Regions from separate parts of the Secundilactobacillus sp. MJ173 genome, predicted to be linked through region 1. Evidence: predicted binding sites of a transcription regulator. Region 1 holds the regulator's gene; each other region holds the start of a gene.
The links. The regulator Rex, encoded in region 1, represses fermentation and respiration genes when NADH is low (regulators of the CRP and FNR family bind a similar motif). The targets are predictions, from matches to a motif close to TTGTGAANTANTTCACAA.

Region 1 (10,674 bases):
ATTGAACAATTTCATCAATTTTAACTTAACGGAGGAGTAGGCTTTGGCAGAACAAACTTTAATTGAACAAGCTGAAAGCAAGCAGCCGCAGTTAATGCAGCATTTTATTCACCTTGTGTTAACTAACCGACTTAGCCATGCCTACTTATTCTCTGGCTTGCCGGGTTGTGGTAAACGGGCAGTGGCACAAGTTGTTGCTATGCGGTTATTTTGTCAAAAACCAAATGCGGATGGCATGCCATGTGGTCAGTGCCCGGAATGTGGGCGAATCTTAGCTGGTGATAATCCCGATGTTGTCACGGTGGAACCCGATGGCCAGCGCATTAAAGTTGATCAGGTCCGTTATATTAAGGATGAATTTGCTAAGAGTCCCGTTGAAGGCTCAACTAAGGTATTCATTATTGAAGGAGCCGAAACCCTAACGACTAATGCAGCAAATGGGCTATTAAAATTTATTGAAGAGCCCGTTGCTAATCGGGTCATTTTTTTATTGACAACCAATAAAAGCATGATGCTAGCAACTATTTTATCCCGAACTCAAGTCGTCGAGTTTCCGGCATTATCGTCTAAGGCGTTTGCTGAAAGTTTGCGTCAGCACCACATTTCAGAGAATCAGATTCCCTTATTAAGTGGGCTGACCAACAGCATGGATACGGCTGACGAATTGGTTGTCGACGATTGGTTAGCTAAATGTCAACATGAACTTAGTCGTTGGTTTAATCAACTTTCAAAACATGACGACATGGCGTTTGTCACGGTTCAGACTGGTTTGATGCCGTTAGCTCATGACCGTGATCATCAAGCTGTGATTTTAGACGCCATTGTGTTACTTTGGCAAAATATGTTGCAAGCTAAATACCTGTCAGATGACGCACAATCAGTATTTCCAGAATTGCAGACAACCATGTTGGAAATGGCACGATCGTTAACTCGGGAACAACTACTTCAGATTTTAACGGCTGTGCTGGATACCAAAAAGGCGCTTGCAGGAAATATGAATATTCAGAGTATCTTAGAAACTTTGACGTTGCGGATTTTAGCTGATATGAAACAACATGTTTAGCGGTTGCGGATGTTCTCACAGTGGAACATTCATTACATATTGAATAAGTAAAGAGGTGCAATCTTGGCAAAGCGGGATGTTTACGAAGAGTTGAAAGACTTACAGGCCGATATGGTAAAAATGATCTCGAAATTTGAACAGGTTCAAGACGAAGTAACTCAAACATTAGAACAGAATGCTGAGTTGGAAATTGAAAACCAGCATCTACGCGAAGTTTTGCGTTCTGATCGCAATGAAGGCATTAGTGGCAATAATACTGAGCCACCGCTGTCAAAGTCGCGTAAAAATTTAGAAAAACTGTATGAAGAAGGGTTTCACGTCTGCAACTTTGAGTATGGAAAACGACGAGAAAATGATGAGCCCTGTGCTTTTTGTTTAGATGTTATCTATGGTGAACGGTAATTAGGAGGATCAGCGTGCAATCGCAATTAAGCTTTTCAAAACAGAATCAAACGGGCACACTTTATTTAGTACCGACCCCAATTGGTAATTTAGGCGATATGACTTTCCGTAGTGTAGAAGTGTTAAAACAGGTCGATTTGATTGCAGCAGAAGACACCAGAAACACTCAAAAGTTGCTGAATCACTTTGAGATTGAAACGCCGCAAATTAGTTTTCATGAACATAATACGCAAGAGCGTATCCCACAGTTGGTTGCGAAGTTGCAAGCGGGAGAAAGCCTTGCGCAAGTTAGTGATGCTGGAATGCCATCAATTAGTGATCCTGGCCATGAACTAGTTGTTGCTTGTATTGAAGCTGATATCCCAGTAGTACCGTTACCTGGTGCTAATGCAGGACTTACAGCACTGATTGCCTCGGGGCTTGATCCGCAACCATTTTATTTCTACGGCTTTTTAGACCGCAAACCTAAACTGCAGGTTGCGGAATTAGAGAAGCTCAAGGATCGTTTTGAGAGTCAGATCTTTTATGAAGCACCTCATCGACTAGCGAAAACACTTCAACATTTAGTTGACGTTTATGGCGGTGATCGGCAGGCTTCCCTTTGTCGTGAATTGACTAAAAAACACGAACAATTTTTGCGAGGCTCATTGACCGAACTATTAGAGTGGGCCAAGCAGTCAGACCAAGTGCGCGGAGAATTTGTTGTAATCGTTAGCGGTAATGCAAAGGGTGATCAAGATAATGAAGAGCCCGATTATAGCGGACTAAGTATTGAAGATCACGTTGACCACCTTATTGAGACTGGACTGAGGACGAACGATGCTATCAAGCAGGTAGCTCATTTACGTCAACTAAAGAAGCAGGAAGTTTATCAGATTTATCATCATCTTAATCAGAATTAAATAGAATTAGAGGAAAACCGAATGGGCGCGAAAATTTTTTCAGAAAAGCATCAAATCACTTTCTACGAAACAGATGTTACGAATACGGTGACACCAGCCATGCTAGTAAACATGATTATTTTGGCTTCAGAAGACCAAACCGATTCGTTGGGGGTCGGTGCAAAGGTAGTTGCTGACCTCGGTATTGGTTGGGTGGTTACTCAATATAAGATGGACATTACCCGGCTACCCAAACAGGGAGAGACCATTGAAGTGTCAACGCAAGCTACGTGTTACAACCGTTATTTTGCGTTCCGAGAATTTTGGGTTCATGACAGCGAAGGTCGCGAATGTGTTCACGTTGAGAGCATTTGGGTCACGATGAACCATGAGACGCGTAAGATTGTGACGATTCCGAATAGCATTATTGCACCATCTAATTCTGAACAAGTTAAAATGATTCCCCGTTTGTCTCGACCAAAAAAGCTGACCGAGAAGGATCAATTAATGACGAAACAATATCGAGTACGCTACTTTGATATTGATGGCAATGGTCACGTTAACAACTCCCGTTATTTTGATTGGTTGTTAGATGCCTTGCCGATGAGTTTTCTCACGCGTCATAATTTGACCAGTATCAATATTCGTTTTGAAAATGAAGTTCAGTATCATCATATCGTTACCAGTGAAGCAACTTTAATGACGGATGTTCCTGATTCAATTGTGACTAAACATCGAATTACCATGGAAAATGGTGACGTGGCTACTGAAGCAGAGTGTCACTGGGAACCGATCATTAATCGTTCAGATCAAGCTTAGTTGGCAGATAATTGGGCTTAGGTGTATGATGATGGCTGAAGAATCAGGAAAAAGAGGTATGAAAACGATATGAAAGTATTGGCGTTAGATACGTCTAATCAAACACTCAGTGTCGCGGTGATGTCAGATGATCAAGTTTTAGCAACAACGACAGTGACCACGACTAAAAAACATGGTGCACATTTGCTACCTATTATCCAGAATTTGATGCAGACGGCGAAGTTAAAGCCAGCTGAGCTGAACCGAGTCATTGTCGCAGATGGTCCTGGTTCGTACACAGGATTGAGAATCGGCGTCACAACAGCCAAAACATTAGCTGATACATTAAAAATTGAACTCGTTGGCGTTTCCAGTTTAGCGACTATTGCGGCAAATATCGTTAATGAGGCACAGTTAGTAGCGGTTTTATTTGATGGTCGTAACGATAACGTTTTCGGTGGTGTTTATCGAATTCAAAACGGGATACCAGTATCCGTCATTGAAGATCAGCATATTCCGTTTGAAAAATTATTACCCAAGCTTAAGTCGCTAGCTGAACCGATTGTTGTGTTAGGTGACCTTGATGCGTTTACGGAGCGTTTAAAAACGGCTCTTGAAGCAAACTACATCCATTATCCGCTAGAGCTGAGTCTTCCAAGCGCAGTGCAGTTAGGCCGACTCGGTCAACGGCAAGTACCTGTGAGTGACATCAATGGGTTTGTGCCACGATATCTGCGTTTGACCAAAGCGGAAGCTGATTGGCAGAAACAACACCCAGAAGAGGATAGTAGCGATTATGTTGAAAAAGTTTAAAGATTGGTATCAGCAACTGTTTCAAATCCGAGATACCAAATATCAGGATGTTTTGGACATCAAAAATCATCAAGTTCAGATCCAAAATGTTGCTTATTTTTTAGCTAAGGCACAATTTACTGATATCCCCGAAATGCTTGGCATTGAGCGAGCAGTTTATGGGGGGAAAACACCATGGGATTCCGCAGCTTTTGCCAGTGAACTGCGTCATGATACGGATCGTTTATACCTTGTTTTGCGGCGCCACGATCGCCTATTGGCCTTCATTGGCTGTACGTTTAATGATGTTAAAAGTGATGCACATATTACCAACATCGCCGTGGTACCAGACTATCAAAATCGGGGTCTTGGCCATTTCCTAATTGCGGTGATGATTAAAAAGGCACGTCAGCTGGAACTCAAACAAGTTTCTCTGGAAGTTCGGCTAAGCAACGTACGCGCGCAGGCCTTATATCAGGATTTAGGTTTTGAAAAAGCTGGCATTAAAAGGGGCTACTACTTCGGTGATCACGAGGATGCGGTAGACATGGTGATTACTATCGGAGATTCAGAAAATGCATAATCTTAGGATCCAAATCGTAACCGAAGCTGACTTATTGCCCTTAGTTGAAGCCTGTGCCCGTATTGCAACACGGGCTTACACCAACGGTACGGGTTGGACGCTAAAAGATTTTCAGTCTGACATGGAGGCCGCTCATCGTGTGTATACGGTGATCTATAATGGTGACCAGCTGGTAGGTTACGTTGGGGCGGTTAAAGTACTGGATCAAGTTGATATTACCGGTGTGGCAGTGGATCCGACATACCAGCGAAATGGCTGGGCATTTAAAATGATGAGTCGTCTCGTTACGTCATTGGAAGCTAATACGCAGGTATTTTTGGAAGTCAGAGAATCTAATGTGGCTGCCAGACAGCTCTATCAGCGAATCGGGTTTAGCGCCATTAATGTCCGTAAAGCGTACTATACTCATCCGGATGAAGACGCAATTTTAATGAAACTTAGCGTATAAAGAGAGTCACAAAGGGAGCGAATTGAACGTGGAACGTAATTTAATCTTGGCCTTTGAGTCAAGTTGTGATGAAACCAGTGTGGCAGTGATTGAGAATGGTGAAAAAATCCTTTCTAATATTGTTGCTACTCAAATCAAAAGTCACCAGCGGTTTGGTGGTGTGGTACCCGAAGTTGCTAGCCGACATCATATTGAGCAAATTACGGATTGCATTGATTTAGCGATGTCAGAAGCTTCAGTGACTTATGATGATTTGTCAGCGGTAGCTGTGACGTACGGACCAGGGTTAGTGGGTGCCTTGTTAATAGGGGTTACCGCGGCCAAAACAGTGGCTTACGCCCATGATTTACCGTTAATTCCTGTCAATCATATGGCTGGTCATATTTATGCTGCCCGTTATGTAAAGCCAATCGAATTTCCTGCATTGGCGCTGTTAGTATCAGGTGGTCATACTGAATTAGTTTATATGGCTGGACCAGGACAGTTTGAAATTATCGGTGAAACACGCGATGATGCAGCTGGTGAAGCTTATGATAAAATCGGTCGGGTACTGGGAATTAACTATCCGGCAGGTAAGGAAGTGGACCGTCTTGCTCATTTAGGTCAGGATACGTTTAACTTTCCGCGGGCGATGGATGATTCTGAATCATTTGATTTCAGTTTTAGTGGATTGAAGAGTGCTTTCATAAATACAGTTCACCATTCAGATCAAATTGGCGAAACACTAAAGCGGGAAGATTTAGCGGCTAGCTTCCAGCAAGCGGTAGTGGATGTTTTAGCTGATAAAACTGTTAGGGCGCTTGATGCCTATTCTGTAAAACAACTGATTTTGGCCGGCGGTGTTGCTGCTAATCAGGGGTTGCGTGAGCGATTAGATTCAGAACTGCAAGCCTTTGAAAACGTTGATTTCATTAAAGCACCACTTAAACTTTGTGGGGATAACGCAGCGATGATTGGTGCGGCGGGATATGTTAGTTATCAACTGAAACAGTTCGGCGACATGACTTTAAATGCTGATCCTAGTCTTGAGTTCGATTGGATGGCATCATAGAGAAGCTGTATACAGGCAAATAAAGTACTAAAAAACAGATTTCCGAAAAATGGAAATCTGTTTTTGTGTTTTATACGATCAGTCGGATAAATCTTCTAGTGTTAAAGAAGCTTCCTCCCAATTATTTTCGGTTGATTCTATTTGCTTAGTTATTTCTTCGAGCTGTTTTTGCAATTCTGCCATTTTCGCTTGGTCGGAAAAGATTTCTGGCTGAGTCATGGTAGTTTCTATCTGGCCCTTTTTCTCGGTGAAGTCGTTAAGTTGCTGCTCTAATGTCTCGACTTGGCGCGCTAATTTTCGTTCTTGTTTTTGTCGTTCCTTTGATTGCTGATAATTTTGCTTTTTTTGACTAACAGGTTTAACGGCAAGACTGGGATCTTTTTCCAGCGCTTCTTCTTGTTTCTTTTCTGCAACAGCGGCCTGTTCTTGCTTCTTTTCGATGAAGTAATCGTAATCCCCAAGGAATAGTTCAGAGCCCTTAGCTGATAGTTCAACTACCGAAGTTGCTACTTGGTTAATAAAGTAACGGTCATGAGAAACAAACAGGATCGTACCATCAAAATCGTTCAGTGTGTTTTCAAGCACTTGTCGGCTATCGATATCCAAATGGTTAGTAGGTTCGTCCAAAATCAGGAAATTATCGTGCTTCATCGCAAGTTTTGTTAACAGTAGCCGTGCCTTTTCACCGCCACTGAGACTGTGAACCATCTTATCCACATCTTCTCCAGTAAATAGGAAGCTGCCGAGAATCGTGCGAATATCTTTTTCAGGTGTCGTAGGATGGTCGTCCCAAAGTTCGGCTAAAACCGTTTTATTACCGTGTAATGATTTTTGTTCTTGGTCATAGTAACCAGTATCGACACCAGTGCCAAAGGTTACTTTGCCAGCGAGTGCAGGAATTTTTCCCAGAATGGTTTTTAAGAGGGTTGATTTACCGACGCCGTTGGGACCCACGATGGCAATAGCTTGGTGCTTTTTGATGTCGATATTAACTGGTTGGGCTAATACTTTGCTAGGCTCGTAACCCACTGCCAGATCTTTTACAGTCAAAATGATGTTGCCACTTTGACGACGGGGAGTGAACGCAAAGTGAGCGACTTTATCATCAGCTTCAGGCCGCTGTATACGGTCGATTTTCTGAAGTTGTTTACGTCTAGCTTGCGCCCGTTTGGTTGTTGAGGCTCTCACGATATTGCGGTTAACAAAATCTTCTAGCTGAGATATTTTATGTTGCTGTTTATCATATTCTTTCCATTGGCGTTGCAATTGGGCTGCCTTTTGCGTGACGTAGGCTGAATAGTTGCCATGAAAGTGTAAGACTGTTCCCATAGACATTTCGTAGACTTCAGTCACCAGTCGATCCAAAAAATAACGGTCATGAGAAACAATCAGTAGGGCACCCTTATAAGATTGAATATAGCCTTCAAGCCAAGTTAAGGTTTCAACGTCCAAATGGTTAGTAGGTTCATCCAAAACTAATAAATCACGTTTTTCGAGCAGTAGCTTAGCTAACGCTAACTGGGTTTTTTGTCCGCCAGACAATTCGTTGATCGAGCGTCCATAATCCTCTTCGCCAAATTCGAAACCGTGTAGAACACCACGAATTTCTGCACGGTAGCCGTAACCATTGTTATTTTTGAAGGAAGTTTGCCGTTGATCGTAAGTTTTTGAAAGTTGTTCAAATTGTTCTTTATTATTAATCACTTCTGGGTCGCTCATCCGTTCTTCCAAACGGTGCAGTTCATCTTCTTGATCCTGAAGTTCTTGGAAGACACTGGCCATTTCTTCCCAAATTGATTTATCAGAATCGAGTCCGGTATCTTGAGCTAAATACCCAATGGTCATGCCTTTTTTGTAAATAATTTGCCCCTCGTCCGGAGCGTCAATACCCGTAATCATGCGGACCAGAGTCGATTTACCAGCACCGTTTCGACCCACGAGAGCCACCCGACCGTGTTCAGGGACATCTAGGTTGACATTATCAAAAAGAGTATCCGCGCCGAACCGGCGTGTTACTTGTTGGACCTGTAATAACATGTCGTATCAGCTGCCTTTCTATTGTGAAACTATTCTACCATTAATTAGTGAGATACTGATAGGTTTGGTAAAATGTTCATGGATTTTTTATTGAAAATTATTTCACAAATCGCCCCAATATGCTACAATTAACTAGAATGATGTTTTCACAAACTTATTTATTTTAGAAATTCGCAATTATTTTGATGATAAAAGATTCGTTTTCTAAGGTATTTTTAATTAGGTAAATTCACAAGGAGGAAGAGAAATTGGCAGAAACAAAGATTCCGAAGGCCACTGCAAAACGATTACCGATTTATTACCGCTATCTCAATATTTTGCATGATTCTGATAAAAATCGAGTATCATCAACAGAACTTTCAGAGGCCGTTAAGGTTGATTCGGCCACGATTCGTCGTGACTTTTCATATTTTGGTGCACTTGGAAAACGAGGATACGGGTACGATGTTGATAGTTTGTTAAAGTTCTTCAAAAAGATTTTAAATCAGGACAAACTAACTAATGCTGCGCTTATTGGTGTGGGTAACTTAGGAAATGCCCTGCTGAACTTTAATTTTCATCAGAACAGTAATGTGCGGATCAGTGCGGCGTTTGATGTCCGCCCAGATTTAGCAAATACCGTTCAGAGCGGTGTTCCGATTTATCCCATGTCGGAATTACGTAAGCAGCTAGAGGATCAGCAAATCAAGATTGTGATTTTGACGGTTCCAGAATCAGTTGCTCAAAACGTCACGGACGATGCCATTGCGGGTGGCGTTCGTGGGATTCTTAACTTTACGCCATTACGAGTATCCGTGCCAACAAACGTACGGGTCCAAAACGTTGATTTGACTAATGAACTGCAAACGTTGATCTACTTTTTAGATCATTATAATGAAGAAGAGTAATTATTTGCAAATGCGAGAATAGCGACTTGCTGTTTTCGCAGGTAAGTATTCAATACTTAATTAAATGAAGTGGCTCGATTATCAGTTGATGTACTGGTAGTTGAGCCACTTTTACTTTTGTTAGGAAACCGAAGACAATGTAAAAGATTTAGTAAATCGTGCTTTTTTTAGGTAAATGGCTTGCATTTGGGTGGGAATAATTTTATAGTATTAATTGTGATTAGCACTTATGTTAGATGAGTGCTAATAGTGCTAAACTTTATATTTATTGGAGGGATTCAAGTGTTAAAACCATTAGGAGACCGTGTAATTTTACAAGCACAAGAAGAAGAAGAACAGACTGTTGGTGGTATCGTACTAGCAAGTAATGCTCAGGAAAAACCACAAACTGGCAAGGTTGTTGCCGTAGGTAGTGGCCGTGTGCTTGACAATGGTGAAAAGGTTGCGCCAAGTGTTAAAGAAGGCGACACTGTCTTATTTGATAAATACGCAGGTACTGAAGTTAAGTATAACGGTGACTCATATCTCGTTGTCCATGAAAAAGACCTAGTCGCAATTGTCGACTAATTAAGAAGTAACTGGACTAAAATTTTAAACTAAATTATTTTATGAGGTGAAGTAAAACTATGGCTAAAGAACTTAAGTTTTCTGAAGACGCTCGGTCAGCAATGCTTGCCGGTGTTGATAAGTTAGCAGATACAGTTAAAACAACGATTGGTCCCAAAGGTCGTAACGTGGTTTTGGAACAATCATATGGTAACCCAACCATCACTAACGATGGGGTTACGATTGCAAAGGCTATTGAATTGTCAGATCACTTTGAAAACCTTGGTGCCAAGTTAGTTGCTGAAGTTGCTTCAAAGACTAACGACATTGCTGGTGATGGTACCACCACTGCAACTGTTTTGACGCAAGCAATCGTTAACGAAGGTATGAAGAACGTGACTGCCGGTGCTAACCCAGTTGGTATCCGTCGTGGTATTGAAAAGGCTACTGACGCCGCTGTTAAGGCTTTACATGAGATGAGCCACAAAGTTGCCACTAAGAGCGATATCGCTCAAATCGCATCTATTTCTTCAGCTGACCAACAAGTCGGCGATTTGATTGCTGACGCAATGGAAAAAGTTGGTAACGACGGGGTTATCACCATTGAAGAATCTCGTGGTGTTGATACTAGCTTGGACGTTGTTGAAGGGATGCAGTTTGATCGTGGTTACATGTCACAGTACATGGTTACCGACAACGATAAGATGGAAGCTAACTTGGACAACCCATACATTCTGATTACTGACAAGAAGATTGCTAACATTCAAGATATCTTGCCATTATTGCAATCGGTTGTTGAACAAAGTCGTTCACTCTTGATCATCGCTGATGATATTACTGGTGAAGCATTACCAACACTTGTTTTGAACAAGATGCGTGGGACCTTCAACGTGGTTGCTGTTAAAGCTCCTGGCTTTGGTGACCGTCGTAAGGCACAACTTCAAGATATTGCCGTATTGACCGGTGGTACTGTTATTACCGATGATTTGGGCTTGAACTTGAAGGATGCTACGCTTGAACAACTTGGCCAAGCAAACAAGGTTAACGTTACTAAAGACGACACAACCATTGTTGAAGGTGCTGGCGCCAAAGAACAAATTCAAGAACGTGTTTCTGAAATCAAGACTCAAATCGATGCAACAACTTCAGACTTCGACCGTGACAAGCTAAAGGAACGTTTGGCTAA
Region 2 (10,674 bases), on a different contig from region 1:
CCGAGCTACCGGTGAAATCTTGCTAATATCATAATGATCCGCATCAATAAAGTGCTGCATTGGCGTGGCAACCTTAGCATGGTACAACTGACTGGTAGAAACATCCATGGACTGGAAGACTGCCGGTGATGCAGAAGTACCGTGAGTATGCAAAATCTTCTGCACAGCTTCGTTATAATTCCCTTCAAATTGGGGTTCCACGCGATATTTCGTTTGACTGGCATTAAACTCTTTAGCAAACTGCTTGAGTTGCTCCTGCCCGGGTCCTGTCATTTCGTGCCAAAAAACAACTCGGGTTCGGCTGGCTGCTTCCGATCTCGCACAAGCTCCCAATGGCAATATCAGTAACAGCATGCCCAGCGCAAACCACCAACGTTTATGTGTGAATGCCATCATTTAACCGCTCCTTCATTAAGACCAGCTTTAAAGTAATGTTGGCCCACAAATAGAATAATCAGTGTTGGAATCACCACGATTGCAGCGCTTGCCTGAATCATACCCCAGTTATTAAAACTTTCCTGTCCCTGAAGTTGGCGGAGACCATCTTGGACCGGCCGAAATGAATCACTGAAGGTTGTCAGCATTGGCCAAAGATATTGATTCCAGCTGCTTAGGAAACTATATGCTGCTAACGTCATCAGACTGACTTTCGTGTAAGGTAACGCTAGATGCCAGTAGAATTGCCAGTGAGAAAGCCCTTCAACATCAGCAGCTTCCTTCAATTCGACCGGCATTTGCATGAATGCTTGCCGTAACATAAAGGTCCCAAAGGCTGCGGTTAAAAAAGGAATGACCATAGCTGCATAGTGGTTCAATAGGCCCATGCTACGTACGGTAGAGAAGTTTGGGATGACCTCTGCTTCGAAGGGCAGCATCATGGTCATTAAAAACAGCATGAAGAGCTGCTTACGATATTTGAACTTAAGAAAAACAAACGCATAAGCTGACATCGAACACAGCAGGACTTGAAATAACATAGTAAGTGTTGAAATCACTAAGCTGTTCAATAAATACCTGAGGATCGGTGTCGTGGTGATTGCGGCCACATAGTTATCTAGTGAAATGTGCGAACTCCATAACGCACCTTTAGAAATATCTGCTGTGGGCATTAGGCTAGTCCACAATCCGAGCAAAAAAGGACCAAGAACTAAGAATGTCAGGAACAATAGCAGTACGTATTGACCTACTTTTTTAGCATTGGCAACATTGTTTCTTGTGGTAGCTGGTTGACTCATCTCCATTAGTAGTTCACCCGCTTTCCTAAAAGTTTAAACTGGATTAACGTGATCACTGCAATGATCGCCGTTAAGACCACCGATTCAGTGCTAGCAAGACCATAGTTACCATTAAGAAAAGCATCCTGATAAACTCGGTAAACAAGCAGATTAGTGGCATTATTTGGTCCACCAACCGTCATTAAATCAATTAAGCCAAAACTCTTAAAAGCATCAATCAACGTCACAATCAGAACAAAAAACAACGTTGGTGAAATCAATGGCAATGAGATCTTGAAAAACTGCGTTGTCTTACCCACACCAGCAATTTCGGCTGCTTCGAATAAACTGGCCGGTAACTGCTGCAATGCACCAAATAAAATCAGAAAGGTAAAACCGAGATTCATCCAAACCGTTGTCATAATGACAGCTAGCAGTGCAAAGTGCGGGTCCGCCAACCAGTTGATTTCTGGTAAATGCAGCGCCTGTGATATTTGGGCAAATACCCCGACTGATGGATTAAAGGCAAATAACCAAAAAATAGCGGCGACAGAAACTGAAATCCCCATTGTGGAAGAAAAAATCGTCCGGAAAAACCGAATTCCTTGTAATCGTTGCTGGGCCGCAACGGCCAGCAACATCCCCAGCATAATCGTTAACACCGAGACGGCCACAACGTACATCAAAGTCGCCCCTAAACTGGATAGATAAGCCGGGGTGTTAAAAAGATTCAGATAATTACTCAAACCAACAAAGACACTGGCATGACCTAAATTATCCGTTAGAAATAAACTAAGATATAGTGTCTTAATCATCGGCCAGAAAACAAATACCGACAAAATTAATAGCGATGGTCCAAGAAAGATGGCTACATAAAGATTGTCTTTACTCCATTGAGCAGCAGTTGATAATCGAACCGGTGCTGATTGTGCACCAGGATCCTTTGAATTAGAATTCCGCGGCAGCGACTGTAGCATCGTTTACGTCCCCCTTTTGATTAGCAATCAGTTCTTTGGAGTTCATATCAAATACCTCAAATTCCTTTACACTAACAATTCTGATCAAATCATCTGCAGCCACTTGCAGCTGACTATCAGCGACAACACGAAGCGTTTGAGAATCGTTCAGGACTGCAGTAATGACTGATTGATCCCCTAAGTATGAAACTGTGACTACCCGTGCATTAGCTTGTTGTGGACCAACTTTAATTTGAATATCCGCTGGCCGGATCCCCACTAGAACCTTGCTATCATTGACTCGCCCTTGGGACAGCGATAAATGTAACGCGGAATCAATAATCAGCTTGTGGCCAGCAACGTCCGCCGTCAGTAAGTTGATTTGTGGGGTGCCGAAAAACTGAGCGACAAACGCATTTTGGGGATGTTGATATAAATTAACCGGCGTATCTACCTGTTGAACTTTTTTATCATTCAACACCAGCACACGGTCTGCCATGGTCATGGCTTCGACTTGATCATGGGTGACATAAATGACCGTTAAACCTAGACTTCGCTGTAGCTGTTTTAATTCGACACGCATTTTGGCACGTAATTGTGCATCTAAGTTAGACAACGGTTCATCCATTAAACAAATTTTTGCTTCACTGGCAATTGCTCTTGCTAAAGCTACCCGTTGCCGCTGACCTCCTGAAAGTTCCTTGGGTTTACGATCCCGAAGTTCAGATAGGCTAACCATCGCTAGCGCGTCATCAACGCGGTGTTCAATTTCAGTAGTTGCTAATTGACGAGATTTAAGACCAAAGCCAACATTTTCAGCCACGGTCATAAATGGAAATAGTGCATAACTTTGAAACACCATGGATAAGGCGCGATCTTTTGGTGGCATTTGATTTGCGACCTTACCATTAATTAATAATTGACCGCTAGAAATCGATGTTAACCCGGCAATCATTCTTAAAAGGGTACTCTTTCCACATCCGGACGGTCCAACGATAACAAAAAACTCACCATCATTGATTTGAACGGAAACATTTTCGAGAACTGGTTGATTACTTCCTTCATACGTTTTTGACAGTTGCTCTAATGTAATTGTCAATCCCTTTCACCTGCTCACATAAGTTTAGTAGTGGCATTACACTACAACGCTAAGTGTAAAGAACCATCTTATCGTTTCTGCATAAATTACGTATCGAATGTGTAAAGGTCTTGGTAGACAGAGAAAATGCACGTTAAATCTTATTAGCAAATTACCTCCAAGATGTTATTTTAGCCGTAGGTCACCAGCGTGTTCATCTGCTGTGTCGGTGGTGTTAGGGCGTTTCGCCCTTACAGCACGGGACGACATCTAAGACGCGCGCTTTTTGCGTGGCTTAGATGCGAGGCGAAAGACCTTGGCTTTCGCTGGTCCCCACAGCGATGGACACGCTGGGGGGGCGAAGGCGGCATTACCCGCTCTTTTACTCCAATCGAAATGCGCTGCTTTTACATTGCTGAAACGCGCAAAAAACGGCAACGCCCGGCCATATAAGAAGAACCCCCACACAGTCCAAAACCAGACTGTATGGGGGTTCTTCTTATACTCTGGGCGTTAACCGCCTTTTTTTACGCTCTTTATTTTTCCACGCCTTTCCCCTCATACTCATCGATCATAATCTGACGCAGTTCGCCGATCAATGGTTCTTTAGGGTTGGCAGTTGTACATTGGTCCTCATATGCTAATTCAGCCAATTTATCAACTGTTTCATCGAAGTGCTTCTTATCAACGCCGTTTGCCTTCAAGCTCAAGGTAACGTCCACTGAGTGAGCTAATTCAATAATCTTGTTAACCAAGGCTTCCTTGAGTTCTTCCTTATTCTTGCCAGTTAAGCCAATGTATCTAGCAATTTCAGCATAGTCCTCATCCGCACGGAAGTATTCGTACTTAGGCCAAGTGGTCAGCTTACGAGGTTCCTTGAAGTTATAACGGATAACGTGTGGCAAAGTAATCGCAATCGCCAAACCATGAGGCAGGCCAAACTCACCACCAAGTTTGTGGGCGATTGAGTGGTTAACACCTAAGAAGGCGTTAGCGAAGGCCATACCAGCAATAGTAGCTGCGTTATGCATTTCTTCGCGGGCTTGTAAATCACCATTGTATGAAGCCGTTAAGTTTTCGAAGACTAACTTAATCGCTTGCAGTGACCATGGACGCGTGTAATCTGATGCCATGTTTGATACGAATGATTCAATGGCGTGGGTCAATACATCCAAACCAGCGTATGAAATGGTCTTCTTTGGTAAACTTTCGATGAATTGCGAATCCACAATCGCAACGTCTGGGGTCAAGGCATAGTCCGCTAATGGGTACTTAACGTGAGTCTTAGCATCCGTAATAACGGCAAATGGTGTGACTTCTGAACCAGTACCTGAAGTGGTTGGAATAGCAACGAATTGTGCTTTAGTTGCTTTTTCAAACTGGTAAGTCCGCTTCCGGATATCCAAGAACTTCTGCTTTGCGCCGAAGAAGCTTGCATCTGGATGCTCGTAGAATAACCACATGCACTTAGCGGCATCCATTGGTGAACCACCGCCTAAAGCGATAATCGTATCAGGCTGAAAGTTCTTCATTTGAGCATAGCCCTTTTCAACCGTATCAGTTGTTGGGTCTGATTCCATGACGGAGAAAAGTTGATATTCAAAGCCGTCTGGACGACGTTTCAGTTCGCCAAGCACCTTGTCAACGTACCCAAGTGAAATCATAGCTGGGTCAGCAACAATGAAGGCTTTCTTAATACCAGGCATATCGCCAAGGTAACGTACAGATGTCTTTTCAAAGTAAACTCGAGGTAATTTAATCCATTGCATATTATTCCGCCGCTTTGCAATTGTTTTAATGTTTAAAAGGTCAAACGATGAAACGTTGTGTGAAACAGAGTTCTTGCCCCATGAACCAGTACCAAGGGTCAATGAAGGAATCATTTCGTTATAAAGGTTACCGATACCACCAAGAGCTGATGGGGTGTTCACCAATACACGACTAGCCTTCATCTTGATGCCGTATTCAGTAGCCAGGTCTTCATCCAAGGTATGGATAGCTGCAGTATGACCAAGACCGCCAAAGTGGAGCAAGTCATTAGCAATCTTGAAGCCCTCTTCGTGGTTGGCTGACTTGTAAACGGAAATGACTGGGCAAAGTTTTTCAGCTGAAAGCCAGTTGTCTGGACCAACAGTGTTTAATTCAGCAGCTAAAACTTTAGTATCTTCGGGAACTTCAATCCCAGCTAATTTAGCAATATTAACGGCTGACATCCCAGCGATTGGGCCTTTAACACCACCCCGCTTTGGGTCATACATAGCATCCGCCAAAGCTTTTTGTTCTGACTTCTTGATGAAGAAGACTTTACGATCCTTCATTTCCTTCTTAACGGCATCGTAAATGTCGGTGTCAATAATGATACTGTTTTCAGTGGCACAAACCATCCCATTATCAAAAGTCTTTGAGAGTACGATATCGTTAACCGCACGTTTGATATTAGCGGTCTTTTCAATGTAAGCAGGACCATTACCAGGACCGACACCTAAAGCGGGCTTACCAGTTGAGTAAGCAGCTTTAACCATGCCAGGACCACCAGTAGCAAGGACTGAGGCAACTTGTGGGTGGTTCATCAAAGCAGTAGTTGCTTCAAGACTTGGTTCTTCAATCCACTGAATCACACCTTCAGGAGCACCGGCTGCAATAGCGGCATCGCGGACCACTTTAGCAGCTTCTACAGAACACTTCTGTGCTTGTGGATGGAAGGCAAAAATGATTGGGTTACGGGTCTTAACGGCAATTAATGACTTGAACATAGTCGTAGAAGTTGGGTTAGTCACTGGCGTTACACCAGCCAAAATTCCAAGGGGTTCTGCAACTTTGATCAATTGACGTTCTTTGTCATCTTCAATGATGCCAACGGTTTTATCATTCTTAATGCTGTGCCAAATTTCTTCGGTAGCAAACATGTTTTTAATGGCTTTGTCTTCCCAAACACCACGACCAGTTTCTTCCACAGCGAGTTTGGCTAACCGCATATGTTGGTCCAAACCGGCGATTGCCATTTGGTGCACAATGTGGTCGACTTTTTTCTGATCAAAATTATCCATCCCACACAGCGCATCGTGTGCTTTATTAACTAATTCATCAATCTGATCATTGATGCTAACAGGCTTTTTAGGCTTTTCATTATTTGATTTTGAATTCATTTCTTTTAACATTCTTAACCCTCCATCATGAAAATACTGGTTAATTTCTTTGTTATCTCTTTCACAAAGACTATAATATCATACTTTTTTTAAATGTAAATAGCTAAAATTAATTTGTTTTTTAATGATTTTTACTTGAAATCATCCTTATCATGTCGGTATATACAAGTGTTTTCATTGACAAAACAGGAATGTAAGCGGTTAACTTTATAGTTTGTGAAATTAAATACTATCGTTCAAGAAAGCGAAAATTTTCTTGAAAATAATTTTCATAATTGGCTTGAACCCTATCGTACTGGCATTCAAAAGCCAAATAAAAAAGTTCCGTAATAAATCGGAACTTTTTCAACGACTATTTCACTTTTTTAATGGGCTTAATTGGCTTCTGAATCATCCGCAGTAACTGCTCAGATTGGATCCGGTTTAAAATCGTATCGGCAGCAACCTGCATCAGCTTATCGTTCAAAGTTTTAGCAGGCGCTTCTGGTTGGCCTTGACCCAGATTCTTCAATGCAGTATTCAACACATCGATAAAATTATCGTAGGCCTGTTTGGGGAAGTCCCCCGCCGTTACTTGATCGATGCCATGTCGAATGGTTTCGGTTGAAAAGAGTGGTTTTAACAGCCCAATCAACAATAGATCCGCTAACTGCATGGTCTGATATTTCTTTTTGACTGGTGCAATAATCACCTGATGCTTAACGTAATTATTGATCATTGCTGGCGTGATGGGTTCAACACCTAACTGACCGATGGCATCATTAACAAAAGCCACGACCTGATCCATATACAAATCAAACTTGGGCAATTCACTCCAATGCGGTAACTTAACCTGACGAATCTGAGCTTCCCAGCGGTTATATTGATCGAATTCTGCCATTTTAGCCACTCCTTTATATAGTATATTCAACTACTTTACAATTATTGTAACACTTTTATCTAGTTTTATAAACTAGATAAAAGAAAGTTAAATAAAACCCGCTAGTTAATCTCACTGCGGGTCTAAAATCATCACATTAGCGCCAATTGATTCGCGCCAGTATTCGTTTACCAATAACTTCTTGAACCAAGTAAAAAAAGGGATAAATGCTAGCTAGTAGCGGCAGATAAACCAGTGCCATCTGCCAATTGAAGATACCTTCCAAAGAAAACAGCTTGCCAAAGAAAAGAAAAATCAAGGCGAAGCAACCTGCCATTAATAGTACCAACGCCAGTTTTAGCCGATTAAGCGGTCTGGCAACCATCAATAAAGCCACCAGACAAACAGCACCCGTCAACAGCACCGAAAGCGTCGAGGTCTCGGCGTAATTTAAATGAAACTGCACGCCACCTATTAAATCAATCACCAAAATATAAGCCACCACGCAAATAGCTGCTGGTGCTGCAATCACCATCACCTGTTTCATAAACTGTCCTGAAATTCGCTGGTAATTTGGTTCTAGTGCCAAAACAAAGGTGGGGATTCCTACCGTTAGGACTGAAATTGGCGTTAGCTGGATGGGTTGGAAAGGATACCCGTTGTGCATAAAAATAAAGATCAGACTTAATGCTACAGAATACATCGTTTTAATTAAAAACAGGGATGCCACCCTTTCAATGTTGTTGACAACTCGTCGACCCTCATTAAGCACGTTGAGCATGGCGTCAAAATTCGAATCAACTAAGACGAAATCAGCAATACTTTTAGCCGCTTCACTGCCGCTAGCCATTGCGATACCGCAATCCGCTTGCCGCAATGCTAAAATATCATTCACACCGTCACCGGTCATCGCAACTGAATGCCCCGCCCGCTGCCAAGCCATCACTAACTGTTTCTTCTGTGCGGGCGTCACACGGCCAAAAACGGTATATTTAGCGACTAATTGATCATAATCAATGTCACCTTCTAGGCGACTCATATCAATTAATCGCGACCAGTTTTTGATACCGGCTCGTGACGCAATGTTCGCCACTGTGGTTGGATTATCACCGGAAATGACTTTGAGGGCAACATCTTGATTCTGAAAGTATCGAAACGTCTCAACGGCGTTTTCACGAATTTCATCTTCGATTAAAATTAAGCCAAGTACTGTGACATCGCCTAGATTATCAGTATTCATTTCAGAAGTCTGGGCAATGCAGAGTACCCGATATCCCTCCGCCGCATATCCTTCAATCTGCTGTGCCAAACTGGCCGGTACCTGCTTGAGAACAAATTCTGGTGCGCCAATGACGTAGTTGCCTTGTTGAACACTGACACCGCTCCATTTCCGAGCTGAAGAGAACGGCACCACCTTAGTCGGCTGCCATCCCGGATTGGTTAAAACACTATTCAACGCACGGGCAGTTTCGTTATCGTCCCCGATGGCGTTAATGGTACCGCCAATCATCAGTTTCAACTGATCTAACGTCTGTTGATGCAGCGGAATTATTTTACTCAACTGGAGCTTGCCACTGGTAATAGTTCCCGTCTTATCTAATCCCAGAACATCAACGCGTGCCAAACTTTCGATGGCCGGTAATTCTCGCACTAAAACACGGCGCCGAGCAAGATTCATTGCTGAGACTGCTAGAGAAACCGACGTCAGCAAGACTAATCCTTCGGGAATCATGCCAATCATGGCAGCCGTTGTCCCTAGGATAGCCTGGTTAATACTACTATGATTTAATAAACGCGAAATAAAGAGTACGGTTCCCAGCGGTACGATAACGATGGTTAAAACTTTAATTATCCGATTAATGGTATTCAGCAACTGACTATTGGTGCTTTCTCCAGACTGAACTTCACCCGACATGGTATTGATAAAACTCTTCGCCCCAACATGGGTTGCTTGCACTACGGCTTGGCCACTGACCAGAAAACTGCCGGAAATCACCGAATCACCAGTTGTCTTAGCAATCGGTGTTGCTTCACCGGTAATTTGCGACTCATCCACTTCAATCCCCTTAGTCGCTAAAATCAGGCCATCAACTGGCAGCTGGTCACCACGATGCATCAGCAGCAGATCATCTTGGACGATTGCATCTTGATGAAGTTCTACCGTTCCGCTAGCTCGTTTAACCTCATAAGTGGATTCAGATAACAGGCTCATTTTATCAATTTGGCGCTTAGAACGAATTTCCTGAAAAATACCAATAGCCGTATTCACGATGGCAACTCCTAAAAACAGCTCGTTTTTATAGCTACCGGTAATCAGTACCAAAGCACCCAAAACCACGTTGATCAGGTTGAACCAAGTCAGTAAGTTATCCCGAAAAATGGCCTTTATCGAACGCGTTAACGACGGAGCAGGTTCGTTTTGCCGTCCGGTATCGATTCGCTGTTGTACTTGTTCAGCTGTTAAACCTTGTGAACTCGGCATGCTCCAAACCACCTTTCGTATCTCTTACTAACATTGTACAAAATTTATGAACAACTTGGGCTAATCTACCGATTTCTTTAAAGAAAAGCCAATATTTGTAAGCGCTTTTGCTATAATAAAAAGGAAGACTATCAGAGAAGGAGTACCAATTTATGGCTGAAACAACGATTAAACTGGCTGATGGCAACGAAATGCCACTGGTTGGCTTTGGAACTTACTTAATTAACACACAAGAGCTGATGGATACATCCATTAAAACCGCATTTGATGCTGGTTATCGACTATTTGACACGGCTCAACTTTACCGTAACGAGGATTTTCTGGGACAGACTTTAGTCAACCTGCAGATTCCTCGCGACCAGATATTCATCACTTCAAAGGTTGCCGAAATAAGTCAAGGATACGATAATACAATCAAAAGTATCGATGGCTCTCTAGAACGGCTAAAGACTAACTATCTTGATTTGTTATTGGTTCACTGGCCGGTACAAGAGTATTTCTTCGATACCTGGCGGGCGCTGGAAAAGCTTAAGGCCGACGGAAAAGTAAAATCGATTGGGGTTTCTAACTTTAGCGTGGCACATTTAGAGCTATTAAAGACTCAGGCAAAAGAGATGCCCGTGGTTAACCAAGTTGAGCGACACCCGTACTTGAATCAGCGGGGATTGGTGGCATTTGATAAAGCCCAAAATATCGTGACGCAAGCATGGAGTCCACTGGGGCGTGGCGTGACGCTAGATAACGAAATGCTGAAAAAAATGGCTGATCACCACCACGTTTCAGTTGCACAGCTGATTCTAAAGTGGCACCTGCAAAATGGTGTGGCTGTCATTCCAAAGTCTAAGACGCCTAGTCGAATTATTGAGAATCATCAATTGGACTTTGAATTATCCGAGGATGAAAGTGGCATGATCGACTTACTGAATCGTAATCAACGAA
Region 3 (10,674 bases), on a different contig from region 1:
ATGAACCAGCTAGCTTGGCTTCTTTTTCTGGTTTTTCAGAAACCCATTTAACACGATTAACGCAAGTTTCCAGAGGAAAATAAAAAACGGTGATTTCCTTCAGACAGCGGGAGTTAACTTCGTTGCTGACACAAAGCAGTTAATTATTTCTCTAAACGGCGGGTCGATTCTCGTTCGATTATTTTAAAGGGTAGGTACTGCTTTTGGATGGTTTTACCATCAGTCAAAAACTTGATTCCGGCTAGTCCCATTTCGTAAAAGGACTGACTAATACTGGTGATCCGCGGTCGCACCATATCCACGATGTCTGTACCGTCAAAACTGACAAGGCTGATGTCATCTGGGACTTTAAGGCCCGCTTCAGTGATGGCATTCAGCATACTGACCGCGGTGAGATCACTGGCGCAGATTGCACTGGTGATTTCACGCTTTTTTGCATAAACTTGCCAGGCTTTTTCACCGTCATCGTACGTACACGTCCCGTACTGGATCCAATCGGGTTCGACTTTTAAATGATGATCAGACATACATTGTAAATAGCCCGCGATTCGTTGATTAATGGATCCAGCGGTAGGGATACCCGCTATTGCGATCTTAGTGTGCCCCTTATCAATCATGAGTTGAGTTGCTGCATAGCCCATCTGATAGTTATCAGACGTCACAAAAGGGATGGCTGTATCCGTCACAGAAGTTGATAGGCAAATGCTAGGGATACTGGTGCTATTGAGGGTTGCGATGACGTTATCATCAAGCTCCAGGGAAACCAATATAATGCCCATGACAGCCCGTTCAATCACCGTCTGAATGGCTTTAAGCTGGGACTGTTCATCGCGATTTCCGGCATGGAGGATGAACACGTTAAGGTCATCTGAAGCAGCTTTTGATTCAATGGCGTCAATGATGTGTTCGCTAAAATTGGATTTGGTATTGGAGACGACAACGGCAACGATGCGACTTTTTTGATTGACCAAATCGGCTGCTGAAGTATTACGCACGTAGCCCATTTTATTGGCGGTTTCGGTCACCCGTTTAACGGTCTGACTACTATGCTGTCCCTTTTTGTGTAAAATACGTGACACAGTGGCCACGGATAGTTGAGTGGCTTTGGCAATATCTTTAATTGTGACTCTGTTTTGTAATGTCATATGATCAGTCCTCAAAAAAGATTCTCATTTTATTATCGACCTTCGTCCCTAGAAATAGTAGGGGTTTGATGTAATTCTTACACCGAAAAATGAAAAAAGTTGTTCTAAAGGTATTGTAAACGTTTACAGAAGGAACTACAATAATTGCTGTAAACGTTTACATAACTTTTTTTTCGGGAGGTGTTTCTTGTGGAAAGTTCACAAGGAAGCATAGGTACTGTTAAGCCACATGTATCAAGTAGGACTAAAGCAGAGAACGCAAAGAAACAAACACATTCCCTACCAAATATTAGCTTAAAAACGATGTTCGCCATCACCTTTGGTTTTTGTGGGGTCAACATGGCGTTTTCACTGCAAACATCACAAATGAGTCGGATTTTTCAAACGATTGGAGCAGATCCAACTAAACTTGGCTACTTCTTTATCTTTCCACCGCTGATTGGGATGATCGTTCAACCAATCTTAGGTAAGTTTTCAGACGGTTTTTGGTCACCACGGTTTGGTCGTCGAATGCCACTTTTGATGGTGGCTGCACCGCTTGCCGCGATTGTGCTGGTTCTCTTACCGAATGCTGGATCGTTTGGGTTCGGTTTTGCGTCACTGGCTGCATTGCTATTTGGTTCAATTGCAATTATTTTAATGGATCTTTCAAATAACGCATGTATGCAACCATTCCGGATGATTATTGGTGACATGGTCAACGAAAATCAAAAGGATCAGGCTTGGTCATGGCAACAAGCTTTCAGTAACGTTGGTGGTGTGTTAGCCAACCTGTGTCCCTTCTTCTTAACCTGGATTGGGGTCGCTAACATCGCCAAGCGTGGTGTTGTACCGCTGTCAGTTCGGTTATCATTTTACATTGCAGCTATTGTGTTACTGGCTACCTCAATTTACACGATTGTATCCGTAAAAGAATACGATCCAATTACCTACGCAAACTATCATAATTTTGATCCTAAAGAAAAGAAGAAAAAGAAGTCATACTGGACACTGATCAAGGAAGCACCAAGTACTTTCTGGCAAGTTGCTATTATTCAATTCTTTGCTTACTTTGGTATTCAATATCTTTGGACTTATACCACCGGTGCCATTGCTAAAAACGTTTGGCACACCGCTAATGCCACTTCTGCAGGGTTTCAATCCGCCGGTAACTGGTATGGTGTTTTAACCTTCGTTCAATCAGTTGTTGGGATTCTCTACGGGTTCTTAGTTTTGTCACGGACCAGTCAATACAAGCGGAAGTTCTGGTACCGAATTGGTTTGGCCAGTGGTGGTTTGGGCATGATTTGGACTGCCTTTACGCATAACCAGTATGTATTAATTATCGCCTTTGTTCTGATTGGGATTTGTTTCTTAACGATGCACACTGAACCATTTGCTATTTTCACTACGACAACAGATGGTGCTAACGATGGTGCTTATATCGGATTGTTTAACGTCTTTATTTGTTTGCCACAAATTGTTGCATCAATCAGCAGCTTCGTGATTTTCCCAATGGTGGGTGATTCAATGCCAACAATGATTGTTATTGGTGGTGTTTCATGGTTAATCGGTGCGGCATTAATGGACATTATCAAAGTTGAAAAGAAAACGGCATAATATTTTGTAAGAGGGATGAGATAGACATGACGACAGATTCATTTGATTTTACTGATAACGACCAACGCGTTCAGGTGGTTTCAGCTAACAAAAGCCTGACTTTCTCGGTTGTGAAACCCGAGATTGTTCAAGTCTTTCAGGATTATGGTAAAAGCACGCATTCGTACGCTGTGGAGGGCGACAAAGCCGTTCCAACGAAGTATGCCGTGGCTAAAGATGGCGATGTCATTACCATCAAAACAGATGCGTTGACAGTTAAGGTTGATCCTCAGTTGCACGTAGATGTGTATGATCAAGATAACCAGCCATTAGTTATTCACTATAATGGGCAGCGTGAGTCAATTAATCAAAATATTGATGCTGCACATAAAAAAATTGTTCGTTCTGAGGGTCACGAAGTCGCAGCGATAGATGAAGCAAGTAATACTTACTATGAAGTGCTTAACCGATTAGACGACGATGAACAGTTTTACGGCTTAGGTGGCAAGACTGGCTTCTTGAACAAACGCGGTTATGAGTATGATAACTGGAATACCGATGAACCACGGCCACACATTGAAAGTTTTACCCACTTGTATAAGTCGATTCCAGTTCTATTTGGGTTGAAGCAGGGCCATCCATATGGGCTGTTCTTTGACAATACGTATCGCAGTCACTTTGACCTGGGTAAGGAAAGCGACAAGTACTACGTGTACTCGGCTGATGACGGTAACTTGAACTATTACATTCTTGGTGGCCGTACCTTGAAGGATGTTGTTGCAAATTATACCTATTTAACTGGTGTTGTTCCTTTGCCGCAACGCTGGATGTTAGGTTACCAACAATCTCGTTGGGGTTACAGTATGGATCAAAGTCGTGTTGAAGAGATTGTCGATAAGTTTGAGCAGTATCATTTACCGCTTGAAGCCATTCACTTCGATATCGACTACATGAAAGGTTATCGGGTATTTACTTGGGATACAGATAAGTTTGCTGATCCTAAGGCATTCTTAACTTCATTACGGAAACGTGGTGTTCGCGTAATTCCAATCTTGGATCCCGGTGTTAAACAGGATAACGATTATGACATCTATCAAGAAGGACTCAAAAAGGGTTACTTCGCCAAGAACAAAGATGGCTCGGTTTATATCAACCGCGTTTGGCCTGGTCAGTCAGCCTTTCCGGATTTTGGTAACCCAGAAGTCCGCCAATGGTGGGGTAAGCACTGCAAGTTCCTGTTAGATAAGGGTGCTGCCGGGATTTGGACGGACATGAACGAGCCAGCTACTTTTGATGGTGATATGCCGGATGACGTGGTGATGTCGGATGAAAATCAGGCTTCAACCTCGAAGATGATGCACAACGTTTATGGTCATAATATGGCTAAAGCTACTTATAATGGGATCAAAGACGCTACGGGTAAGCGGCCATATGTGATCACTCGGGCAGCCTATGCCGGCACACAGAAGTATTCTACTGTCTGGACGGGTGATAACCAAAGTCTCTGGCACCATTTGCAGATGTCGATTCCTCAACTATGTAACCTTGGAATGAGCGGTTTTAGTTATACCGGAACTGATATTGGTGGATTTAGTGCTGATACAACGGCAGAATTGCTAACTCGCTGGGTCGAAGCGGCATTATTTAGCCCATTATTTAGAAACCACAGTGCGCTACAAGTTCGTAATCAGGAACCGTGGGTCTTTGGTAAGCAAGTCTTGGACATCTATCGTAAATTCTTAAACTTACGCTATCGCTTTATTCCGTATTTGTATGATTGTTTCCACAATGAAACTCAAGATGGGTTGCCAGTTATGCGTGCGCTAGTTCTCAATTATCCCGATGATCAAACGGTTCGCAACATGAATGATGAATACATGGTCGGTGACAACGTTTTGGTTGCACCAATCGTTTCGCAGGGACAAACTGCTCGTGCAGTTTACTTGCCTGAAGGGCAGTGGGTTGCTTTGGACACCGGTGTTGAATATGCCGGTAAAACAACGATCTTGGCTAACGTACCATTAGATAAGCTGCCAATTTTCATCAAAAAGAATACGCTGATGCCATGGGGACAAGAGGTTGAACATCTCTCTGATCAACCGGATGCAACCATGACCTTCAGATTATTTGGTGACGCGGCTACGTATACTCATTATCAAGATAATGGTGTTGATTTTAAGTATCAAAATGGTGAATATAACGAATACACTGTAAAGACAAGTGTTGCAGGTGATTGCAGTGTGAGTCTTACTCATCATGGCTATGATGGCCAATATAAGACGATTAATGTACAGTTGAATGATCAACTTGTGACGTTCAATTATGATGACAAGACTGCCAAGTATGTTGCTGAAAAATAAGAATGGATACAACTTGGTAGAATATAGAATTTAACACAAACAAGCACTGATCCCGTAAAATCAACGGAACCAGTGCTTGTTTGTGTTTTCATCCGTTTCAGTAAAAAGAGCCAAATTAGAATCATTATTTTTTGAAAACCATGAAAATTAACGCTATTTTTAAGACTATAACGCATTCAGAAAGTTATCACATGCTAAATAAATGAGAAAATTTACTATATTTTAATAGAACTTAATTGTCATTCGGCTAATCGTTGGTTGTGCAAAAAAATACCATTTTTACCCTTTGTTAATTGAAATAATAAGCTAGTTGTTAAAAGCGGTATAGATCCACTGAACAACCGACTTCCCTTTAACACTCACTGCGCTAGAAGGAACGGTCGGCTGCTTACAGTCAACGGTATAGATCCAGCCGCGAGACCCAGTAGAATCAGCTAAGTTACTAATATTGTTAAAGTAGGGATAGCCGTTAACCGGCTGGGAAAAGTAGGCAATATCGTGTTTTTGGAAGTAGCGCTTGGATACGTCAAAAACGGTATCACTGTCCCGCCAAGAAACATCTCGAGGAATCGTAAAGACCTTTTGAATAGAGGTATTCTGGTGACGGTATTCCGAAGGCGTCAAGCCAGTGCGTTGCTTAAAAATCTTGGTAAAGTAGCTGGTTTGCTGAAATCCAGTTTGGTTAGCAATGTAATTGATCGGTAATTTTGAAAGTGCCAGTCTTTCACTGGCAATGGCAATTTTTCGATAATTAATGTAGTCGATAAAGTTAACATCCAAGACTTTCTTGAAGATTCGACTGAGGTAGGAAGGTGATAGAAAGACTTCTTGCGCTACAGTTGAAAGAGAAATCGTGTGACGGATGTTTTTTTCAATGTATTGAATTGCAGCATCAATACTTTGGTTAACCCCATCGTCTTCCCCTTGAGATGTGGTCTGCAGACTATTTTCTGTGTTGTGATACTTGTTCCGATCGGTTTTAACTGGCTGAGTCGTAATTTGATTGCCTTCAGCTGTTGTTGCCCGCAGAAAAGTATCGAAGTAGCGGATTTGAGAAATCTGTTCCGTGTCCAGTGCGTCCCAAACTGAAACCGTAATGTTAAATTCGGGTTCTAGTAGTTGGTTGAAGATATTTTCCAAGTAGCTGCGGGAGAGGTAAATGCGTTGTTGGGAAACGTTGACTGAATTACAAATAATAAAGCCCCATAACCGATGTTCAATGGTTACTGGAAAGATGGCGTAAACCTTGAACGCATCAAAATTAATGTTTTGTTGAACCTCGTTAAGCCCCGAAAAAACAGTATTATCTTTGAGGAGTTGCTCATCTAGTGTATAGAAAACGGTATCAATCTGAGTGATACCTGAAAACGTCGCTACTGCCCCCGCGAGTGTGCGATAGTCTTCTTTTTTTAGTGGATAATCGATCATTAAGGTCCTCCTCCTGGAAGTATGACAGTCTTTTCACATATGCTTCATGAAAATGGTAAGCGCTATCAAGTACTCTAAATTCGATTTTAAAATAATTGTAACGTTAATTCAACATTATTTTTAAATAAATTTGTATTATTTTACACTAATACAACATTTTTTTGAAAGCGTTTACTATTTTTGACATCGAAAAAATCACTTGCTTAAAATATCACAAATAATATCACCTATAATGTAAGTGTTTTCAAAACTAATTGGAAGTGCGTAGAAATTAGATAATAACAGTATTTTAACGGTTACTGTCTAGCATCACCGCAGTTCCAAAATTTAGGAGGAAGCTCTAATGAACCAAGAAGCTTTAGGATTAATCGAAACGAAAGGTCTGGTTGCCTCAATCGAAGCAGCCGACGCAATGGTCAAGGCCGCAAATGTCGACCTGGTGGGCCAAGAAAAGATTGGTCATGGGTTAGTTACAGTTATGGTACGTGGTGATGTTGGTGCCGTAAAAGCAGCTGTTGATGCAGGTGTTCAAGCTGCTGAAAATATTGGTGAAGTTCTCTCTAACTACGTCATTCCACGTCCACATAGCGATGTTGAAAAAATTCTTCCAGATCCTAAGAAACTCTCTGCTGAATAGTCAGAACGCCTGATTAGGATAGGAGATTAGGGTATGAGTAAGGATAAAGACGCGTTAGTTGAGCAGGTAATGAGTGAGCTTCTCAAAAAAGGAATCTCACTTAAAGATAAAAATCAGTCAAATGCATCGGGAGGATTCGAAATGAATGATTTTTTAAACTCTACTAGTGTTGTCCCTGAGTTTGTTGGAACTCGTGAAATCGGTGACACCATTGGTATGTGCATTCCCAGTGTTGACCCAACTCTGTTAGATCAACTTCACATTACAAAGCGTTACTCTGTACTTGGTGTTCTTAGTGCTCGTTCAGGTGCTGGTCCTCATATTATGGCGATGGACGAAGCTGTTAAGGCAACTAACACAGAAGTTATCGATATCGAGCTGCCACGTGATACAAAGGGCGGTGCTGGTCATGGTTCTTTGATTCTTATTGGTGGGTATGACCCTTCAGATGTTCGTTCAGCTATCAATGTTGCATTGGATAACTTGAGCCGGACTTTTGGAGATGTTTATAACTCTGCTGCTGGTCACTTGGAATTACAATTTACTGCCCGTGCTTCAGGCGCCTGCCACATGGCATTTGGTGCTCCTGAGGGTAAGGCTTACGGTTTGATTTGTGGCGCCCCTGCTGGGATCGGTGTTGTTATGGCCGATACTGCTATTAAAACTGCTGGTGTAAACGTACTTTCCTTTGCTTCTCCTTCACATGGAACAAGCTTCTCAAACGAAGGTATGGTTCACATTAGTGGTGATTCAGGTGCCGTTCGTCAAGCTGTTATGGCTGGTCGTGAAGTTGGTCTGAAACTTTTGGCACAACTTGGCGAAAAACCAGTAAATGACTTTCCATCATACATTAAGTAGCAGGGAGGAGGAACAATATTGAAACGTCAAAAAAGATTTGAAAAATTAGAGAAACGTCCAGTACATCAAGATGGGTTCGTTAAGAACTGGGACGATGAAGGTTTAGTTGCTCTTAATGGTAAGAACGATCCAAAACCAAGTATCACGATTGAAAACGGTGTTGTTACTGAAATGGATGGTAAGAAGCGTGAAGACTTCGACCTTATCGATAAGTACATCGCTGAATACGGGATCAACTTGGACAACGCTGAAAAGACTTTAAACACGGATTCAGTTAAGATCGCCAACATGATGTGTGATCCTAATGTTCCCCGTGCTGAAATTATTAAATATACAACTGCTATGACACCAGCAAAGGCTGCTGAAGTTATCAGTCAATTAAACTTCGCTGAAATGATCATGGCAACTCAAAAGATGCGTCCACGTCGGACACCTATGACTCAAGTCCACGCCACTAACACTTTAGACAACCCAGTTGAAATTGCTGCTGATGCTGCCGAAGCTGCATTGCGTGGGGTTCCTGAAGAAGAAACCACCACTGCCATTGCTCGTTACGCACCTATGAACGCCATTTCAGTTATGGTCGGTGCACAAGCAGGTCGTCCAGGTGTTATCACTCAATGCTCTGTTGAGGAAGCTGATGAATTGAGTTTAGGTATGCGTGGGTTTACTGCCTATGCCGAAACCATTTCAGTTTATGGGACTGACCGGGTCTTCACTGATGGTGATGATACCCCTTGGTCAAAAGGTTTCTTAGCTTCTTGCTACGCTTCACGTGGGTTGAAGATGCGGTTTACTTCAGGTGCCGGTTCAGAAGTTATGATGGGCTACACTGAAGGTAAATCAATGCTTTATCTTGAAGCACGTTGTATCTACATTACCAAAGCTTCAGGTGTTCAAGGTCTACAAAACGGTGGTGTTAGTTGTATCGGTATGCCAGGTGCCGTTGTAGGTGGTATCCGTGAAGTCTTAGGTGAAAACTTACTATGTATGTCACTTGACGTTGAATGTGCTTCTGGTTGTGACCAAGCCTTCTCTCACTCTGACATTCGTCGGACTGGCCGTATGATTGGTCAATTCATCGCCGGTACTGATTACCTGTCATCAGGTTATGCTGCCGAAGAAAACATGGATAACACCTTCGCTGGTTCAAACATGGATGTTTTGGACTACGATGATTACATCACTTTGGAACGTGATATGGCTATCAATGGTGGTATCATGCCAATCACCGAAGAGGAATCTATCAAGATTCGTCACAAAGCTGCGGTTGCTCTGCAAGCTGTCTTTGATGGTTTAGGCTTACCACAGATCACCGATGAAGAAGTTGAAGCTGCAACTTACGGCAGTAACTCAAACGACATGCCAAAACGTGACATGGTGCAAGATATGAAAGCTGCTCAAGACTTGATGTCTCGTGGTACTACTGTTGTTGACGTTATCAAGGCCTTATATGACCATGATATTAAGGACGTCGCTGAGGCTGTGCTTAAGTTAGCGCAACAAAAAGTTTGTGGTGACTACCTGCAAACATCCGCTGTCTTCTTGGATGGATGGAAGTGTACTTCAGCTATCAACAACGCTAACGATTACAAAGGCCCAGGTACTGGTTACCGTGTATGGGAAGACAAAGACAAGTGGGATCGTCTAGAGAACGTTCCATGGGCTTTGGATCCTCAGAAGTTGGAATTCTAACCAGTCAGGTCGAAGGGAGGTAAGCACAGTGAGTTCAGAAATCGATGAAACATTGTTAAGAAATATTATCAAAGGCGTTTTAAAGGAAGTTCAAGACTCTGATACGCCAATTTCCTTTGGTGGTCAAGCTACAGCTACTACCCCAGTTGCTGGTGCCCAAGAAGGTGCCGTACCGGAAAAGAAATTGGATTGGTTCCAGCATGTCGGCCTTGCTAAGCCAGGCTTGTCTAAGGATGAAGTTGTGATTGGTGTTGCCCCAGCATTCGCTGAAGTGTTAACACAAACCATGACGAAGATCCAACACAAAGACATCTTGCGTCAAGTTATCGCCGGTATTGAAGAAGAAGGTCTTAAGGCCCGTGTTGTTAAGGTTTATCGGACTTCAGACGTTTCTTTCGTTTCCGCCGATGTTGACAAATTGTCAGGATCTGGTATCTCAGTTGCTATTCAATCTAAGGGGACAACGATCATTCACCAAAAGGATCAAGCACCGCTGTCAAACCTTGAATTGTTCCCACAAGCTCCAGTTTTGACATTGGACGCTTACCGTCAAATCGGTAAAAATGCTGCCCAGTACGCCAAGGGTATGTCACCAAACCCAGTGCCAACAATTAACGACCAAATGGCCCGTGTTGCATATCAAGCACTTTCTGCTTTGATGCACATTAAGGAAACTAAACAGGTTGTTATCGGGAAGCCTGCCGAAGAAATTAAGGTAACCTTTTAATTGAGGAGGATTTATTAATATGAGCGAAGTAGATGACTTAGTAGCTAGAATTGCTGCTCAGCTACAGAAAAGTGGAAACGCTTCTAGTGCGTCAACTAGTACTGGTACTTCAGCTGGTTCCGAAAAAGAATTAGGTGCAGCGGATTACCCACTATTTGAAAAGCACCCAGATAAAATCAAAACACCAACCGGTAAGGACGTTCAAGAAATTACCTTGGAAAATGTCATTAACGGCAAGGTAGACGC

Region 2: adhE (bifunctional acetaldehyde-CoA/alcohol dehydrogenase) is a predicted target of Rex. The motif match lies at 6,444-6,461, and genes of this name have one in related genera.
Region 3: AC6H04_RS06720 (BMC domain-containing protein) is a predicted target of Rex. The motif match lies at 6,711-6,728, and genes of this name have one in related genera.

What each region holds. Positions count from the first base shown of each region.
Region 1 is NZ_BAAKGN010000060.1:100,241-110,914, reverse strand. It holds gene darA (cyclic di-AMP receptor DarA) at 1-24, shown strand, start outside; gene holB (DNA polymerase III subunit delta') at 44-1,063, shown strand; gene AC6H04_RS09560 (DNA replication initiation control protein YabA) at 1,127-1,465, shown strand; gene rsmI (16S rRNA (cytidine(1402)-2'-O)-methyltransferase) at 1,480-2,367, shown strand; gene AC6H04_RS09550 (acyl-[acyl-carrier-protein] thioesterase) at 2,389-3,165, shown strand; gene tsaB (tRNA (adenosine(37)-N6)-threonylcarbamoyltransferase complex dimerization subunit type 1 TsaB) at 3,235-3,957, shown strand; gene rimI (ribosomal protein S18-alanine N-acetyltransferase) at 3,941-4,519, shown strand; gene rimI (ribosomal protein S18-alanine N-acetyltransferase) at 4,512-4,967, shown strand; gene tsaD (tRNA (adenosine(37)-N6)-threonylcarbamoyltransferase complex transferase subunit TsaD) at 4,990-6,018, shown strand; gene AC6H04_RS09525 (ABC-F family ATP-binding cassette domain-containing protein) at 6,097-8,055, opposite strand; gene AC6H04_RS09520 (redox-sensing transcriptional repressor Rex) at 8,304-8,942, shown strand; gene groES (co-chaperone GroES) at 9,225-9,509, shown strand; gene groL (chaperonin GroEL) at 9,569-10,674, shown strand, end outside.
Region 2 is NZ_BAAKGN010000009.1:17,787-28,460, forward strand. It holds gene AC6H04_RS01160 (extracellular solute-binding protein) at 1-396, opposite strand, end outside; gene AC6H04_RS01165 (carbohydrate ABC transporter permease) at 393-1,235, opposite strand; gene AC6H04_RS01170 (carbohydrate ABC transporter permease) at 1,241-2,191, opposite strand; gene AC6H04_RS01175 (ABC transporter ATP-binding protein) at 2,163-3,269, opposite strand; gene adhE (bifunctional acetaldehyde-CoA/alcohol dehydrogenase) at 3,785-6,394, opposite strand; gene AC6H04_RS01185 (DUF1836 domain-containing protein) at 6,747-7,274, opposite strand; gene AC6H04_RS01190 (cation-translocating P-type ATPase) at 7,411-9,735, opposite strand; gene AC6H04_RS01195 (aldo/keto reductase) at 9,888-10,674, shown strand, end outside.
Region 3 is NZ_BAAKGN010000038.1:105,402-116,075, reverse strand. It holds gene AC6H04_RS06740 (LacI family DNA-binding transcriptional regulator) at 144-1,145, opposite strand; gene AC6H04_RS06735 (SLC45 family MFS transporter) at 1,449-2,744, shown strand; gene AC6H04_RS06730 (glycoside hydrolase family 31 protein) at 2,771-5,083, shown strand; gene AC6H04_RS06725 (helix-turn-helix domain-containing protein) at 5,390-6,511, opposite strand; gene AC6H04_RS06720 (BMC domain-containing protein) at 6,855-7,148, shown strand; gene pduB (propanediol utilization microcompartment protein PduB) at 7,182-8,006, shown strand; gene AC6H04_RS06710 (propanediol/glycerol family dehydratase large subunit) at 8,025-9,701, shown strand; gene AC6H04_RS06705 (propanediol/glycerol family dehydratase medium subunit) at 9,730-10,428, shown strand; gene AC6H04_RS06700 (diol dehydratase small subunit) at 10,448-10,674, shown strand, end outside.